Regions from separate parts of the Parashewanella sp. 2210YD4-3 genome, predicted to be linked through region 1. Evidence: riboswitches for the same ligand, from Rfam matches in the RefSeq annotation. Region 1 holds a riboswitch; the other holds the start of a gene.
What was found. Region 1 has a riboswitch for thiamine pyrophosphate ahead of AC1EU0_RS12225 (TonB-dependent receptor). Riboswitches for the same ligand answer to the same signal wherever they lie in the genome.
Positions count from the first base shown of each region.

Region 2: it holds a riboswitch for thiamine pyrophosphate, as region 1 does, so the genes downstream of both, thiC (phosphomethylpyrimidine synthase ThiC) here and AC1EU0_RS12225 (TonB-dependent receptor) in region 1, are expected to answer to the same signal.

Region 1 is NZ_JBWQOG010000007.1:159,604-167,151, reverse strand. Features, by position in the region: gene AC1EU0_RS12235 (TonB-dependent receptor) at 1-132, shown strand, start outside; gene AC1EU0_RS12230 (DUF3360 family protein) at 438-1,967, shown strand; TPP riboswitch at 2,267-2,376, shown strand; gene AC1EU0_RS12225 (TonB-dependent receptor) at 2,478-4,610, shown strand; gene AC1EU0_RS12220 (hypothetical protein) at 4,782-5,042, shown strand; gene pnuC (nicotinamide riboside transporter PnuC) at 5,065-5,682, shown strand; gene AC1EU0_RS12210 (phosphotransferase) at 5,682-6,626, shown strand; gene AC1EU0_RS12205 (thymidine kinase) at 6,620-7,201, opposite strand; gene AC1EU0_RS12200 (Na+/H+ antiporter NhaC family protein) at 7,259-7,548, opposite strand, start outside.
Region 2 is NZ_JBWQOG010000003.1:64,659-72,206, reverse strand. Features, by position in the region: gene AC1EU0_RS05560 (HesA/MoeB/ThiF family protein) at 1-578, opposite strand, end outside; gene thiD (bifunctional hydroxymethylpyrimidine kinase/phosphomethylpyrimidine kinase) at 575-2,149, opposite strand; gene thiC (phosphomethylpyrimidine synthase ThiC) at 2,158-4,173, opposite strand; TPP riboswitch at 4,300-4,418, opposite strand; gene AC1EU0_RS05545 (hypothetical protein) at 4,677-5,867, shown strand; gene AC1EU0_RS05540 (helix-turn-helix transcriptional regulator) at 5,864-6,874, opposite strand; gene AC1EU0_RS05535 (GGDEF domain-containing protein) at 6,868-7,548, opposite strand, start outside.

The sequences.
Region 1 (7,548 bases):
GGTAAGTTCAGCTTTGGTATTCGTAATCTAACTGACAGAGATCCTGTTTTAGACTCAAGCAACGACTTCGATGCTAGCCTTTACAACATCTACGGTCGTACTTTTGTAGCAAATTACACGCAAAAGTTCTAAGAGAACTCTTTTTCTTATAATCTAAAGCGGCTTCTTTGAAGTCGCTTTTTTTATGTCATTTTAAATCTCAACTCAAGCCTCATACCCCCCCTCTATTACAAAGCCATATCAAACTAATAACTCACAGTTTTGTTAGCAAGATCCCAATTTTTTCCAACCAATCTTTTAAGCTGTGATTTCGATACCGATGCTACACCATTTCATTTGTTACTATTGTCACAGGTAAATTGGTATTACCAATTTAATTTTATGTATTCTCGAATGTGAGAACATCTCAGTTTAAACTTCTGGGAGCAATACTATTTATGTCAGATAATAAAATGAACAATCAAAACGTGGACGATGCAAGCTATCAAGAGCTACATCGACCTGCTTCTGAGTTTGAAACCAGAAGCGACTACCTTGAAAACGAGCTAAAAATTATGAAGCCTCGCCGTTGGGGGCTTAACTTACCCGGCCGTGATTTCCGCTTTGAATGGGAAGATCTTGTTCCGGCCATCGCTGGTACTATTGGTATTACCGTAATGTATTCAGCGGTAATGGCGGCATGGGCTGCTGGATTAACAGAAAAATGGCCACACGTTAATCTAGGTGCGGACTTTGCTATTCAAGTTATGCGCGTTGAAATGCTTATCCCTGCACTACTATTTTGCGTGTTAAGTTCGGGCTTTATTAACCCTAGAGCTAACCTCGGTGGTAACCATGGTCCAATGATCCCTCTCATTGGTACTATTGCTCTAGCAGGAGCACATCCTCTCGCTTTAGCCATTTTGATTGGCGTTTTCGGGCTAATACTTAGCTGGCTTAAGGGGGGCTCTCGACTCGTTAACCTCACCAGCAGTGGCGTTGCCGGCGGGCTTCTCGTTTACCTTGGTTTTATGGGGGCTAAAGGGCAGATCACTTCTTTATTTGATTGGTCTGCAGGGCTTCAAGCCAAGCACGCTTTAGATTACTCTTTATCTTATGTAGCGTTTGTTATTTTACTTATCAATGTGGTGCTTTATGCATTTTTAGCCAAAATTGAAAAACGCTGGCTTGCGATACCGCTTTGTTCTATAACCGCTATTGTTATCGCTTTTGTTCTTGGTGCAGGGCTTGATCTACAATTTGTTACAGCACCGGGATTACCTAATTTAAACCCAGTCTATTGGTGGGGGTCTACTGAAACCGGTTGGCAGTTAGGATTACCAAATACTGAACACTTTATTGCGTCTCTGCCATTTGCCATTTTGGCTGTAGCTATGTGGTCACCTGATTTCTTGGGGCACCGCATTTTCCAAGAGCTTAACTACCCTAAAGGCACCGATAAAGTGTTGATGGACGTTGACGATACCATGACCACCTGTTCACTGCGCCAAATTGTAGGAACAGCTGTCGGTGGCGGTAATATCACTTCATCTTGGGGAACGTATATGATCCCTGCGGCGATTGCCAAACGCCCTATTCCTGCTGGTGCGATCTTACTTGGACTGTTGTGTATTGTGGTAGCAATTCTTGGTTACCCAATGGATGTAGCGGTTTGGCGACCAGTAATGTCTATTGCATTGCTTGTTGGGGTATTCTTACCGCTACTTGAAGCGGGCTTGCAAATGGTGAAAGACAGCGTAAGTAGCCAAGCGGCTGGTATATGTATTTTTGCAGCTTTTGTGGCTAACCCTGTTCTCGCTTGGGCATTAACCATGCTTTTGGATAACAATGGATTAATTGGTGATAAAGAAAGACCAAAACAGCTTTCATTTGCTGACCGTGTAGTTATCCCTACTTTGGCTTTCGTTATCTGCTTAGCAGCAATGCTTGCCGTTGGTATGATTAAAGGTATTCCAGCTTTAATTTAATCATTTAGGGCTTATTTTCTCGCCTCTTGAGGCGGAAAAACTTGTAATAAGCTTTTGTGTCATACCTGCGAAGGCAGGTATCCAGAGCCTTTATTAAAATCAAAAAAAGTCACTGGACTCCTGCATACGCAGGAGTGACGCTGATGATTTCTGATTAATCTATGAAAGCAGCTTTCACTAAACAAACCTCTCATTTCAATCAAAATCGAACAACTGCTCACATTTAAACCAACAAAGCCATTTTTATTCATATTTTTGCAACATTTGTCTCAATTTTTGTTTTGTTTTCATATATAATTTCCCTCGCCAAGGGGTGTTTGTAAAGCTTGATTGAGCTTTGCAAACTGAGATTAAACCCTTAGAACCTGATCCGGCTTATACCGGCGTAGGAATGAGCTAATTGACCATAAAAGATGATATGAATACTCTCATGTCATTTAGAGTAGTCGTAAAACTTGCACTTTCACATCGCTTACCGAATGCCGGATCTCAGAATATTTTTGAGGTCCCATGTTAAACCAAGCTTTAAAACAAAAATTATCTCCGCTTGCATTGATCATATCTACAACTTTATGTGGACAAGCAATCGCTAAAACTAATTCAAATGATGATATCGAAGTTATTAAAGTCTCTGCAGACTTTCGTAATAACGATTTACTTACTTTGCCCGCAAGCGCAACCATTATTGATGCCAAGCAGTTAGAAGATGAAGGCGATCAACATTTTGAAGATGTGCTTAATTCTATTGCCAACTTTAACTGGTCAGGTGCGACTTCTCGCCCACGCTATTTTCAAATCCGTGGTGTAGGTGAGCAAGAGGATTACAAAGGTGCGCCAAACTCATCTGTGGGTTATGTCATTGATGACATCGATCTTTCTGGCTTGGGCATGGTTTCTAGCATGTACGACTTACAACAGGTTGAAGTGTTGAGAGGTCCTCAAGGTACTCGTTATGGCGCTAATGCATTAGCAGGCCTTATTTATCTAAAAAGTAATGACCCTAGTGATGTTTTTGAACATGGTGCTGAACTATCGCTAGGTAATGATGACCTACGCACTTTTAGCGGTTTTAGTTCTGGTCCTATTTCTGATTCGGTGCTTTATCGTGTTTCGATTCAGCAACACAATCAAAATGGCTTTAGAGATAACACTTTCTTGAATCGCGATGATACTAACAAGCGTGATGAATTCTCAGGCCGCATGAAACTGCGTTGGTTGATTAATGAAGATACCACCGCAGATTTAACGGTTTTACATGCCAACTTCGACAATGGTTATGACGCTTGGACACTTGATAACAACGGCTTTAACACCTTAAGTGACAAGCCGGGTAAAGATAGCCAACGTACCACAGGCTCAAGCCTTAAAATAAACCATACTGGTACTGCTGGTTTTAACATTACGTCCATTACCTCTTTTGCAGATAGCAAGCACCAACACGCTTATGATAGTGATTGGGCAAACCCCAAATATTGGGAAAGCCGTAAATGTGGTGATAAACCATGTGAATACAATGCTATTTGGGACAAAACGGGTAACCGTAAAACCATATCGCAAGAATTTCGTTTAACTTCAAAGGATTCGGGCCGGATCTTCGCTGATTCGACTGATTGGTTGGTGGGTGTTTACGCCATGAACCTCAAAGAAGATAATAGCCAGTTTGATGTTTATAACGGTGGCCGTGGGAGTATCGACTCTGATTATGAAGCCAGCAATTATGCAGTGTTTGCACAAATTGATACGGATTTGGGTAATGGATACAGCCTGTCTAACGGTCTGCGATTTGAACGTCGCAACAGTGACTACTCTGATAGTAAAAAAGAGACATTTTCTCCATCAGAAAATATGTGGGGTGGCCACGTATCGCTAAGTAAGACTTTATCCAATGAGCACAGCACTTATTTCCGTATTGCTCGAGGTTACAAGGCTGGTGGTTTTAACATGAGTCTGCCTGAGGGGTTTGAAGATAAAAAACAATTCGACACTGAAGTGTTATATAACTATGAATTAGGTCTTAAATCGCGATGGTTGGAAAATACTTTAAACACTAATATCGCTTTGTTCTATATGGATAGACATGATCAGCAAGTTTCTGCATCTGAGCAAGATCCAGATCGCCCAGATCGTTTCATTCTTTATACAGAGAACGCTGGTAACTCAAGCAACTATGGTTTAGAAGTTGATGCTAAGTGGCAAGCGACTGACAACCTAGAGCTATATGCAAGCTTAGGTTTATTACGTGCAACCTATGGCGATTACAGCTATAAAGACAAACGCGGCAAAGTTATCGATTTATCTGGCCGTGAGCTTGCGCACGCTCCTAAAGTCACAAACAGCTTAGGTGCGACTTATCGTGCTGATAATGGTATTTTTGTTAACTTGAATACCAGTGGTAAAAGTAAGTTCTTCTATTCTGATAGTAACGACTCTAAATCAAAAGGTTACCAAATTTTCAATGCAAGAGTTGGCTATGAAACCGATGACTGGGGCGTTTACCTTTGGGGACGTAACTTATTTGATAAGCAATACGGTGTTCGTGGTTTCTTCTTTGGTAACGAGCCAGATCAAGATTGGGTGAAAAAACAATACATTCGTTTTGGTGACCCTCGTGCATTTGGTGTAACCGCTAATATCAAGTTTTAATTACTAGTTTGATCTGATGTAAAAGAGCAATAGTCCGCACGGCAACAGAAGCGTACGTCCATGTACTCACGACCGTTACATCCTGTAACGGACGGTTGCCTTACCGCACTATTGCTCTTATCGATCTCTACACCGAATTAGATGTAATGTTAAATTACTTGGAAACTAATCATGAAACTAACCGCTGAAATAAGCATGTATCCGTTTAATGAAAACTACTTAGAACCTATCCAGTGGTTTATTGAGCGACTACGAAATTATCCGAACATTACTCGCACAACCAATGCAATGGCCACGCAAGTTTGTGGTGATTATCAAGAAGTCATGAGTATGTTAGCGACCGAAATGGAAGCCGCACATGCAAAATGGGGCAAAGCCGTATTTGTATGTAAATTCATTGGCTCAGAGCTCGACCTTTCCCATAAAGAGTGATTAACCTAACTTCTGGATAACCATGGAAATACTTACAAAAATTCAGTCTGAAATGGCTGTAATGACCAATTGGGAAGCCGTAGCAGTTATTCTTGCCATCGCTTACTTAGTTCTGGCAATGAGACAAAATATTTGGTGCTGGGCTGCGGCGTTTGCTAGCTCACTCATTTTCACCATTATTTTCTGGAAAGTCTCCCTATTAATGGATTCTGTTCTGAACTTTTACTACATCGCGATGGCAGTTTATGGCTATTGGATGTGGACTAAAGGCGGAAATAATAGCCATGGCGTTAAAGTTGTTTCTTGGTCTAAGCAAACACATTTTCACATTATTGCTGTCACAGGTTTTGTTTCAGTTATCTTAGGTTATTTCATGGCGAATCACACCCATGCTTCATACCCTTACTTAGATACCGCCACCACCTGTTTCGCTGTAGTCACGACTTATCTAGTAGCGAAAAAAGTGTTGGAAAACTGGCTATATTGGCTGGTAATAAATTCAGTTTCCATTTATCTCTACATAAATAAAGAATTGATACTAACGTCTGTGCTCTTTGGTTTATATCTTATCCTAGCGGTAATTGGTTATATGCAATGGAAAGACTCTTTGAAGCAAGGTATGGCTGAAGCCTCAGTTTAATGAATGTATTTCCTACAGAAGTTTTGAAAGCACTAGGGCATTGTGAACAACCCACAATGCTCAATATTAGTGCTGATATTACGTCGATCAGCACACTTACCGCAGGCAAAAGTAATCGAAATTATTTAATCCGCACTCATAAACAAGATTACGTTTTAAGAGTCAATTCTAGAGAATCCAGCTTTATTTGTGACAGAGAAAATGAAATCGAGTGTTGGAAAATCGCCGAACAAGCAAAACTTGCACCTAAGCTGTTTTGGGTAAGCCAAGATTATGAGTATTACCTAAGTGAATATCTTCCACAGCCTGAAAATAAAAGCTATGGCATAGAAGATATTCAGCTACTTCTCAATAAACTTGCTTCCCTGCCCTTACCTAAAAAATCGATCACTTGCGAAAGTCAATGGCGTGTTTATCAACAACAAACAGAGTCTATTTCATATAAACTGTCTGAAAGTAGTAACTCTGGTTTATTAACTGAATACGAGCAATGGAAACAGCTAAAAGCAAAACTGGATGCTCAAAAGTCTATGATTCAAAAATGGGTAAATGAAATAGAAAGCTTAAATATTAAGCTTCAATTTTGTCATAGGGATTTAAATCCAGATAATATACTCATTAATAATGAACATTTAATTTGCATAGATTTCGAGTACGCTTGCCAATCTCACCCACTGTTTGAACTAGCTTCTTTAATCGCAAACCACGATTTCAGTGAAAGTGATAAAAACCTAATCGTTACTGACTATCTAGAGTCACATTCAGAATTGAATTTATCTAATAGAGTTGAATTTGAATGCGCAACTAAGCTCTTTTGGAGTTTTTATGATTACTGGGTAGTAATTATGCTAGGGAGGGTTCTAATCGATCACTCTGAAAATGATCATTCAATTCCTGAAACCCAAAAACAGTTTCAGGAATATTATTCTCAAAGGAATCACTGATCCCAAATAAACTCTCTATAATGCTTACGACAAACTGACTCGTAGCTTTCATTGCCACCAATCGCAACTTGCTCACCTTCTTTCATGACATTACCGTTTCCGTCAAGTCGAACCACCATATTAGCTTTACGGCCACAATGACAAATGGTTTTGAGCTCTACTAATTTATCAGCCCAAGCCAATAAATACTGACTACCAGTAAACAACTCTCCTTGGAAGTCGGTTCTCAAACCGTAACACAACACAGGAATATCCATGTTATCGACAACATGAGTTAACTGTTTAACTTGCCCTTTAGTTAAAAATTGACTTTCATCCACCAAAATACAATGTATGTCTTGGTCTTTTAAAGATGCATCTACAAGTTCGATTAAATTTGAATCAGCGCCAAAAATGTTAGCTTCTGTCTCAAGCCCAATTCGTGATGCCACTTTGCCTACACCATAACGGTCATCAATAGCTGCCGTTAACACTAAGGTGTTCATTCCCCGTTCGCGATAATTATAAGATGATTGAAGTAGAGAAGTGGATTTTCCTGCATTCATTGCAGAGTAATAAAAATAAAGCTGAGCCATAGCCTAGGGTCCTTTCTTATTATCGTTGCGAAATGATAACAAGAAACTTAATTCATATCATGACTTAGAAGCTTTATATCTCAATATTGCGATCAAACCAATAAATAAAACAGAGCAAGTGGCAATCCCCCAAATAACGGATTCTGTTAGCCCTAATACTAAATACCCAAACATGGTGATCGTGGCAGACATCAACGCATATGGTAATTGAGTCGTAACGTGATCTATATGATGGCAGCTGGCACCAGTCGAAGACAAAATGGTGGTATCTGAAATAGGAGAGCAATGGTCACCAAACACAGAACCTGAAAGCACTGAAGCCAGCATTGGCAGCATCATAGATACAT
Region 2 (7,548 bases), on a different contig from region 1:
ATAGGCCCCAACACGCCAACGGTGGCACAGTTTTCAGTAGTTTCCGTTGAGTCAGGAAACAGGCATTGATAGCAACCTGAACTAGCAGGTTGATAGACCATGGCTTGTAAGTTGAAGTTAGCTACTGCTACAGAAACAAGAGGCTTTTGATTTTCGACACAAAAGCGATTAATACTTCGCCTTGCAGTAAAATTATCGCAGCAGTCAATGACGACCGAAACATCTTTATCAATATGAGTCTGAGTTTGCGTATCGAAGTGCAGATCAGTTACCTTGATGTCAAAATTGCCATACTGTGCCCAGAGCTTTTCAGCCGCAGTTTCAGCTTTGTTAAGTCCAATATCGTCATCAGAAAACAATAGTTGCCTTGGAAGGTTGCTTAACTCAATGCTATCTCCATCAAATAAGTGAATTTTTCCAACGCCTGCCGCTGCTAAGTAGTGAGCAACCAATGTGCCTAAGCCGCCAACACCAATCACTACCACTGATGCTTGTTTCAACTTTAACTGTCCTTGCTCTCCGACTTCTGGCAATAATATTTGCCTTGAGTAGCGCATGAAATCGGTATCCGTGATCATACTCCCTCCAACCACATGGCTTTTAACTCCTTAAAAGCATTTTTGGGTGATTCGGCTTGGGTGATCGCTCTTACTACGGCAACAGAATCAACCCCAGTTGTTTTGGTACTCATTAAATTGCTTTTGTTGATTCCACCAATAGTGACCAACGGCACATGGCCGTTAAACAACTTAGTATTTTGATGAAGCTTTACTAAGCCTTGTGGTAAAGAGGGCATGTCTTTCGTTGTTGTTGGGAAAATATGACCTATCGCTAAATAGGAGGGCTGTAACTGATAGGCCAGTAAAGCTTCAAAAGTACCGTGACTTGATAAGCCCAATGCTATACCAGCATCAGATATAGCGTGTAAATCAACGCCAATCACATCTTCTTGCCCAAGATGAATACCAAAAGCGCCATGTTTAAGAGCCAGCTGCCAATGATCATTGATGAACACTTGTACTTTATATTGATTGCCTAACTCAATCGCCTTAATAACTTGAGCTTCTAACCATTCAGATTCTTTATCGTTCAGATCTTCCGCTTTAAGCCTTAATTGAATTGTTGTGCAGCCAGATTTCAATAAAGCCTCTATCAGCTCAACATTACCTACAACCGGATAAACATCTAATTCGATATCTAACGGCTTGAAACCTTTTACAGGTTTAGTTGCAACCAGCTCCGATTGAGTCGAAGTAATTACTGGAAAATATTCAATCTCTTTTGGCCAACCTGTTCTAGCTAAAATACCGGGGCCTTTTCCCAATTGATAACTTTGAGTTAAGCCTTTTGTCACATAAGCTTTGGCAATAGCAACAGCATCTAAGATGGTATATCCGTGTGCAGATATTGCGGCAATGGCGGATGACAAAGTACAACCCGTGCCATGATTATTTGTTGTATCTACACGCTCACTGGAAAACCAAAATTCAGCATTAATATGATTGTCCGAGCAATGCTCAATTTGCTGACAAACAAGCAAATCCATTGATTGCTTACTATCCACAAACTCAGGGTTATCACCACCTTTAGCCAACACACTGCACGATAAAGATCTTGATAATGCGCTAGCGGCGGTAACTATGTCTCTTTTATTTGAGAAGCTACATTCTGATAACTGTTGTAACTCGTAAAAATTAGGCGTAATTACATCAATTAAACCTTTTAAAGGAGCAAAATCTAAGCCTTTCGATTCAGCAAGACTATCACCACTACTGGCGATTAAAACAGGATCGAGCACCACGACTAAGTCTGGAAAATCAGTTCGCTTTTGCTTTAACCAATTAGCTATGAGTAGAATTTGCTGTTGGTCCACCAGCAAGCCAATTTTTATGGCTTGTGGAGGTAAATCAGCATCAAGAGTATCCAGTTGTTGCTGTAGCAATTGCTGTGAAACCGGTTCAACTAAATCTACTGCAACACTACTTTGCGCAGTCACAGAAGTGATCACAGTACAAGCATGACTGTTTAAATCATTAATGGTCGCTGAATCCGCTTGAATCCCTGCTCCGCCACCGCTGTCCGAGCCCGCTATGGTCCAAACTACAGGGCACGGAATGCACCCTGTAGTTTCGTTTTTGTAAGAAGCCATTGTGCCTCCTACGCTTCTTCTGACTCAAGAGAGTGGTAAACTTCAGCCCCTGATTCATTGAACTCTTTAGCCTTTTGCTCAAAACCAGCCATTACTTCAGCTTCAACCGCATTTACATAATTTTGATGGTTTTGTACTTCTACTTTCTTAGCCTCTGACTCTAAAGATGCAGCATATTCACGAACGTCCTGAGTGATCTTCATTGAGCAGAACTTAGGTCCACACATCGAGCAAAAATGTGCCACTTTAGCCGATTCTTGCGGCATCGTTTCATCGTGATACGCCTTGGCGGTATCAGGATCCAGAGCTAAGTTAATTTGATCTTCCCAGCGAAATTCGAAACGTGCTTTAGAAAGTGCATTATCACGGATCTGCGCAGTTGGATGCCCTTTTGCAACGTCAGCCGCATGAGCAGCAATCTTGTAGGCAATCATCCCCTGTTTAACGTCTTCTTTATTCGGTAAGCCTAAATGCTCTTTTGGTGTGACATAACAAAGAATTGCCACACCATACCAAGCTATTTGCGCTCCCCCCATTGCAGAAGTGAAGTGATCATAACCCGGTGCGATATCAGTTACTTGACAGCCTAGTGTATAGAAAGGCGCTTCATCACAATGTTTAAGCTGCTTTTCCATGTTTTCTTTGATCTTGTGCATTGGCACATGACCAGGGCCTTCGATGAATACCTGAACATCGTATTCCCACGCGATTTTGGTCAACTCACCTTGGGTTTCTAACTCAGCAAACTGCGCTTCATCGTTGGCATCTGCAATTGAGCCGGGACGCATACCGTCACCGATGGACAGTGAAACATCATACTCAGCACAAATTTCACAAATTTCACGCCAGTGAGTATATAAAAAGCTTTCTTTGTGATGACTCAAACACCACTTCGCCATAATAGAACCACCACGAGAAACAATGCCTGTTACACGTTTAGCCGTCATAGGTACGTAACGAAGTAATACGCCGGCGTGAATAGTAAAGTAATCGACACCTTGCTCAGCTTGTTCAATCAAAGTATCGCGAAATACTTCCCAAGTTAGGTCTTCGGCAACACCGTTCACTTTCTCAAGCGCTTGATAAATGGGTACTGTACCAACAGGTACAGGACAGTTACGAACCAGCCACTCACGGGTTTCGTGAATATAACGCCCCGTTGACAGATCCATCAGAGTATCAGCGCCCCATTTTACTGACCAAATCATCTTCTCGACTTCTTCTTCAATTGAAGACGTTACCGCTGAATTACCAATGTTGGAGTTTACTTTTACCAAGAAGTTACGACCCATGATCATAGGTTCAGCTTCAGGGTGGTTAATGTTTGATGGGATTACAGCACGACCACGAGCCACTTCTGAACGTACAAATTCAGGAGTAATCGGCTCCATAATGGCACCAAAGCTCTCGCCTTTATCCCGTTTTCCTAGCTCAGTTTTTGCTAATTCTGCACGCCCCATGTTTTCACGTATGGCAATGTATTCCATCTCAGGCGTAATAATGCCTTGGCGGGCATAATGCATTTGGGTAACACACTTACCTTTTTTAGCTCTTCGAGGAGTCGGTAAATCTTCAAAACGAATGTGATCTAATCCGTCATCAGCAAGACGTTGCTGAGTATATTGAGAAGATACTTTTGGTAATAACTCCGTATCTCCACGTTCTTCAATCCAGCCTTTTCGTACTTGTTTTAATCCCTTATGAACATTAATTTCATAATTAAAGTCTGAATATGGACCAGTACAATCATAAACATCAATGGGTGGATTTGATTCGGTAATCGGGTTTTCTTTACTACCACCAAGGATAGTATCAGTTTGATGTATTCGGCGCATACCGACTTGAATATCAGGTCGGCTACCTTCTACATAGATTTTTTCAGAGTTGGGAAATTGCTCTGGTCTTAAGTTGTTGATGTACTGCTCTGCATATTCGCGGCGTTCACGACGAGTTTGCGGTTGTTTGTTACTGTTTTCAAAATGACCTTCTGAATGAAGGCTTTCGTTTCGAGTGTTGGTGCTCATAAGCAATCTCACAATAATTGTAATTCTTTGAGTTTGCTTGTCTGGTGTCCAATAAGGTCTGATGTATTGACTGGAAAAGTGAATGGTAAAGAATACACACCCATTAAGAGTGAATGTTAATCCTTTAATTCAATTTTTCTTGTTTCCTTCGTAGGTCTTAACCCAATCAGGTTCAACGGATCCCGCTTTTTATTCCAAATATGGAAAGTGCGATCTCAGCCATTTAGGCACTCCGACAAGTGTTTACCAATATCTATTGGTAGCGCTCAAAACCTGAAAGCTTCAGAAGTTTGAGCGCAATTAGTATATTCATAATTTAAATGTATTATCAACTGGTTTTGAAGTTAAAAATTATGAAGTTTGGCAAAAATTCACATGGCAATTCTAACTATCGAGATTCGACAAATCTCTTTTGCGTGAATTATTATTCATTTATCTTCAGTAATTCAAAATACTCTATAAAATACACAAATATAAATACTTTCAATTAACAAGAGGAGCCTATGGCTTCAGCTGACATGCCAATCCAAGCAAAACCAGCAAAGTATTTTTATGCATTGAATAATACTTTTACATCTGAAGTGTTAACCAGATTTTCCCTAGTAGACAGTGAAGATACGATCTGTGTTGCAATGACGATACCATCTGGTAAAACTCTATTTTTCGCACTCACTGTTGATAAAAGTGACCCTACGATCAGGCCTTATGTATTAAAATTTTTTTCTTATAACGAAATATCTGAGATTCCGCTTGCTCTTACTTATAAGCCGACATTTGTTGTTAGTGCTTCAACATATCAATTCAACAGGGTTTTTGTAGAATCGAAATATGGCGATAAGTTAATGCTTAATGCTAAAGGGCAACAGTTCATCCTTTCCCTTAATCTAAATCAAAGTGAAGAAACGTCCACATGTTCAATATTCAAACAATTACAAAGTCAGCTAAAAGCTACTTTGAGCCTTAACTCTCTTGTCGCAACGAGGAAATGGCAAGATGTGGAAGCCAAAGTTTCTGAAGGTGTTGATTTATCTTTTCCAGTCATAAATGATATGGACTTTATTGGTAATATTATCAAAGCTTACCCGTGCAGCTCTAAAGCCCTAAATCGAATGTTACAGGAAGGAATGAACCCCTTTATTTTAAATGGACATGGTACGTCAATATTGCATTATGCAATTGATAGAAAGCAGTCAGGGTTAATTGCAACTCTTCTTGGTCTAACCGAAGAGGCTAAAGGATTTGATCAAACATCTCGGCTTAGAGCTCTCCAGAGCGACTCTAAGGTGAAACCTTTAGGCACTCCTTTAGTCATTGCAACTAAAAACGGACTGATAGATACCATTAAAGCGATTCTTAAATGTTGCCCTCAAACCTTAAGCGTATACAAGGACTGGGATGAAATGTATAGAGCATTGCCGTTTTTTCTGCGTAGAAGTATAAAACATAGCCTTGCTACAGAAGTTATCCCACATTGGAAACACTTTAAAACAGATAAGCTTGTTCCTGAAGATCTTAAATATGCCTCGTTATCACACGCATTACTTGATAAAAACGAGAAAGGTGCTTCTCAATATATGTCCTTAGAAAATCCTGAACAAGAAAGCCAGAATGAACGAGTTTATTTCCGTAATAATGGTTCACCGAGTTGTACCATCTCTGGTAGTGAAAGCCTGAGCAGGAAAGACGAGAGTTAAGCCAACCACAACCGATAATTGCTTGGTAACTCTCCTGTCCAACGTTTAAAAGTACGACGAAAATTACTACTGTCTCTATAATCCAATTGCTTGGCTACATCATTTGGTTCATGTTGAGACAAAGCCATCAAGGCATTGATTAACTGAGCCTCGTCCTGCAAAGCTTGGTAGCTCGTATGGTACTCTTTCAACCTTCTTTTCAAAGAAGCAGGACTTAATGATAGTTGCTCGGCCATTTCATCTAAGCTAACTCTGTTTTGTTTTAACTGCTTGCGTATATAACCCTGCAGACCTTTACGAAAAGGCTGCTCTTTTAAAACCTTGTATACATTATGCTCAATTAACCTTGTAGACGAATTGTGTCTAATTCGAGAATACACAGGTTGCAGAGCGGTTTTACAAATTGACATTCTGCAAACGGGCGCAGAGAATTCTATATCCTGACCAAAATATTTATGATAATAAGCGAGCTGCTTAGGTTGTGCGTATGGAAAACTGTATACCGCCTTGAGCTGCTGCTTAGTCATCTGTTTATAGATTGACTGAAAGGTTGCAAACAGATTTTCATAAAAAAAAATTTGATGTTGATGAGCGCCAACATCAAGGCTAAAAATGACATGCCAATAATCTTGCGTCTCTAATAAATGTATCTGTAGCCAAGGATGAGTTAGCCACTTAAATTGATTCCAAAAAACAAATGCCTGAGGAATATCACTAGCTGAAATAAGACCAGATGCAAGCTCTTGTGATTGCTCAGCTAACCAAAATTGTCCTAGTAAAAACGATAGATCATCGCCCTTCCAAAGTTTTAAGGCATTTTCAATTAATTGGTTTAATTGCTGTGGGGATAACAACTTGTCAATTTGCTTCAAATCAGCAACAAAAACCCCCGTCCCTTTAAGAAGTTTGTCTGCCGCAATCCCTCTCTGTTTAAACAATGCCACCATACTTGCAACAAGTGGTTGGCATCTGAGGGACTTATCACGGTAAAACGCAGGCTCTAGCATTGCAGCTTCCATTCATTTACTACTGTATTGCTAAATTTGATGGTTTCCATTTTTTGGTTTAAAACACCAATCAATCGGAACAACATGATTTCATCTTCAAAGCATTGGTTGTTTTTAACTGATTGTATTTCAGTCGGAAGCATCCAAGAGCTACTGACTTGAATTTTCTGAGCTTTCAATGACTCCGTGATTTCCTGCGCCAAAACTGGGATAAAATAATCATCACTCGAATCAATCATTGCGATGAATCTATCCCCCGCGTATCGACAAATTAAATCACAATTGCGAGAACGATAACTTAACCAATGGCTGACCTCATTAAGGAACTTATCACCATTGGCCATACCGTGGGTTTGATTAAATTCTGTGAAATTATCTAAATCAAACATTACTAACCCAAACTTTGAACCTTTATCAAGAGAGTGCTTTAAATGAACTTCAAACCCTCGAATGTCATTAAGCTGGGTGAGAGGATCAACTAAATGGTGCTGTCTAATAAACTGCTCACGGTTATGTAACTGTTGATTAATAACCCTTTGCTCTAGACGCCACTGCCATAAGCCAAAGGTTAGAATGGTTAACCCAAGAGGTGTGGGTAATTTCTCTATGATATTCAGTGCAACGCCTAAATCATTACGAATAAAGATTTCGTCTAAAATATCTAAGTAGCAACC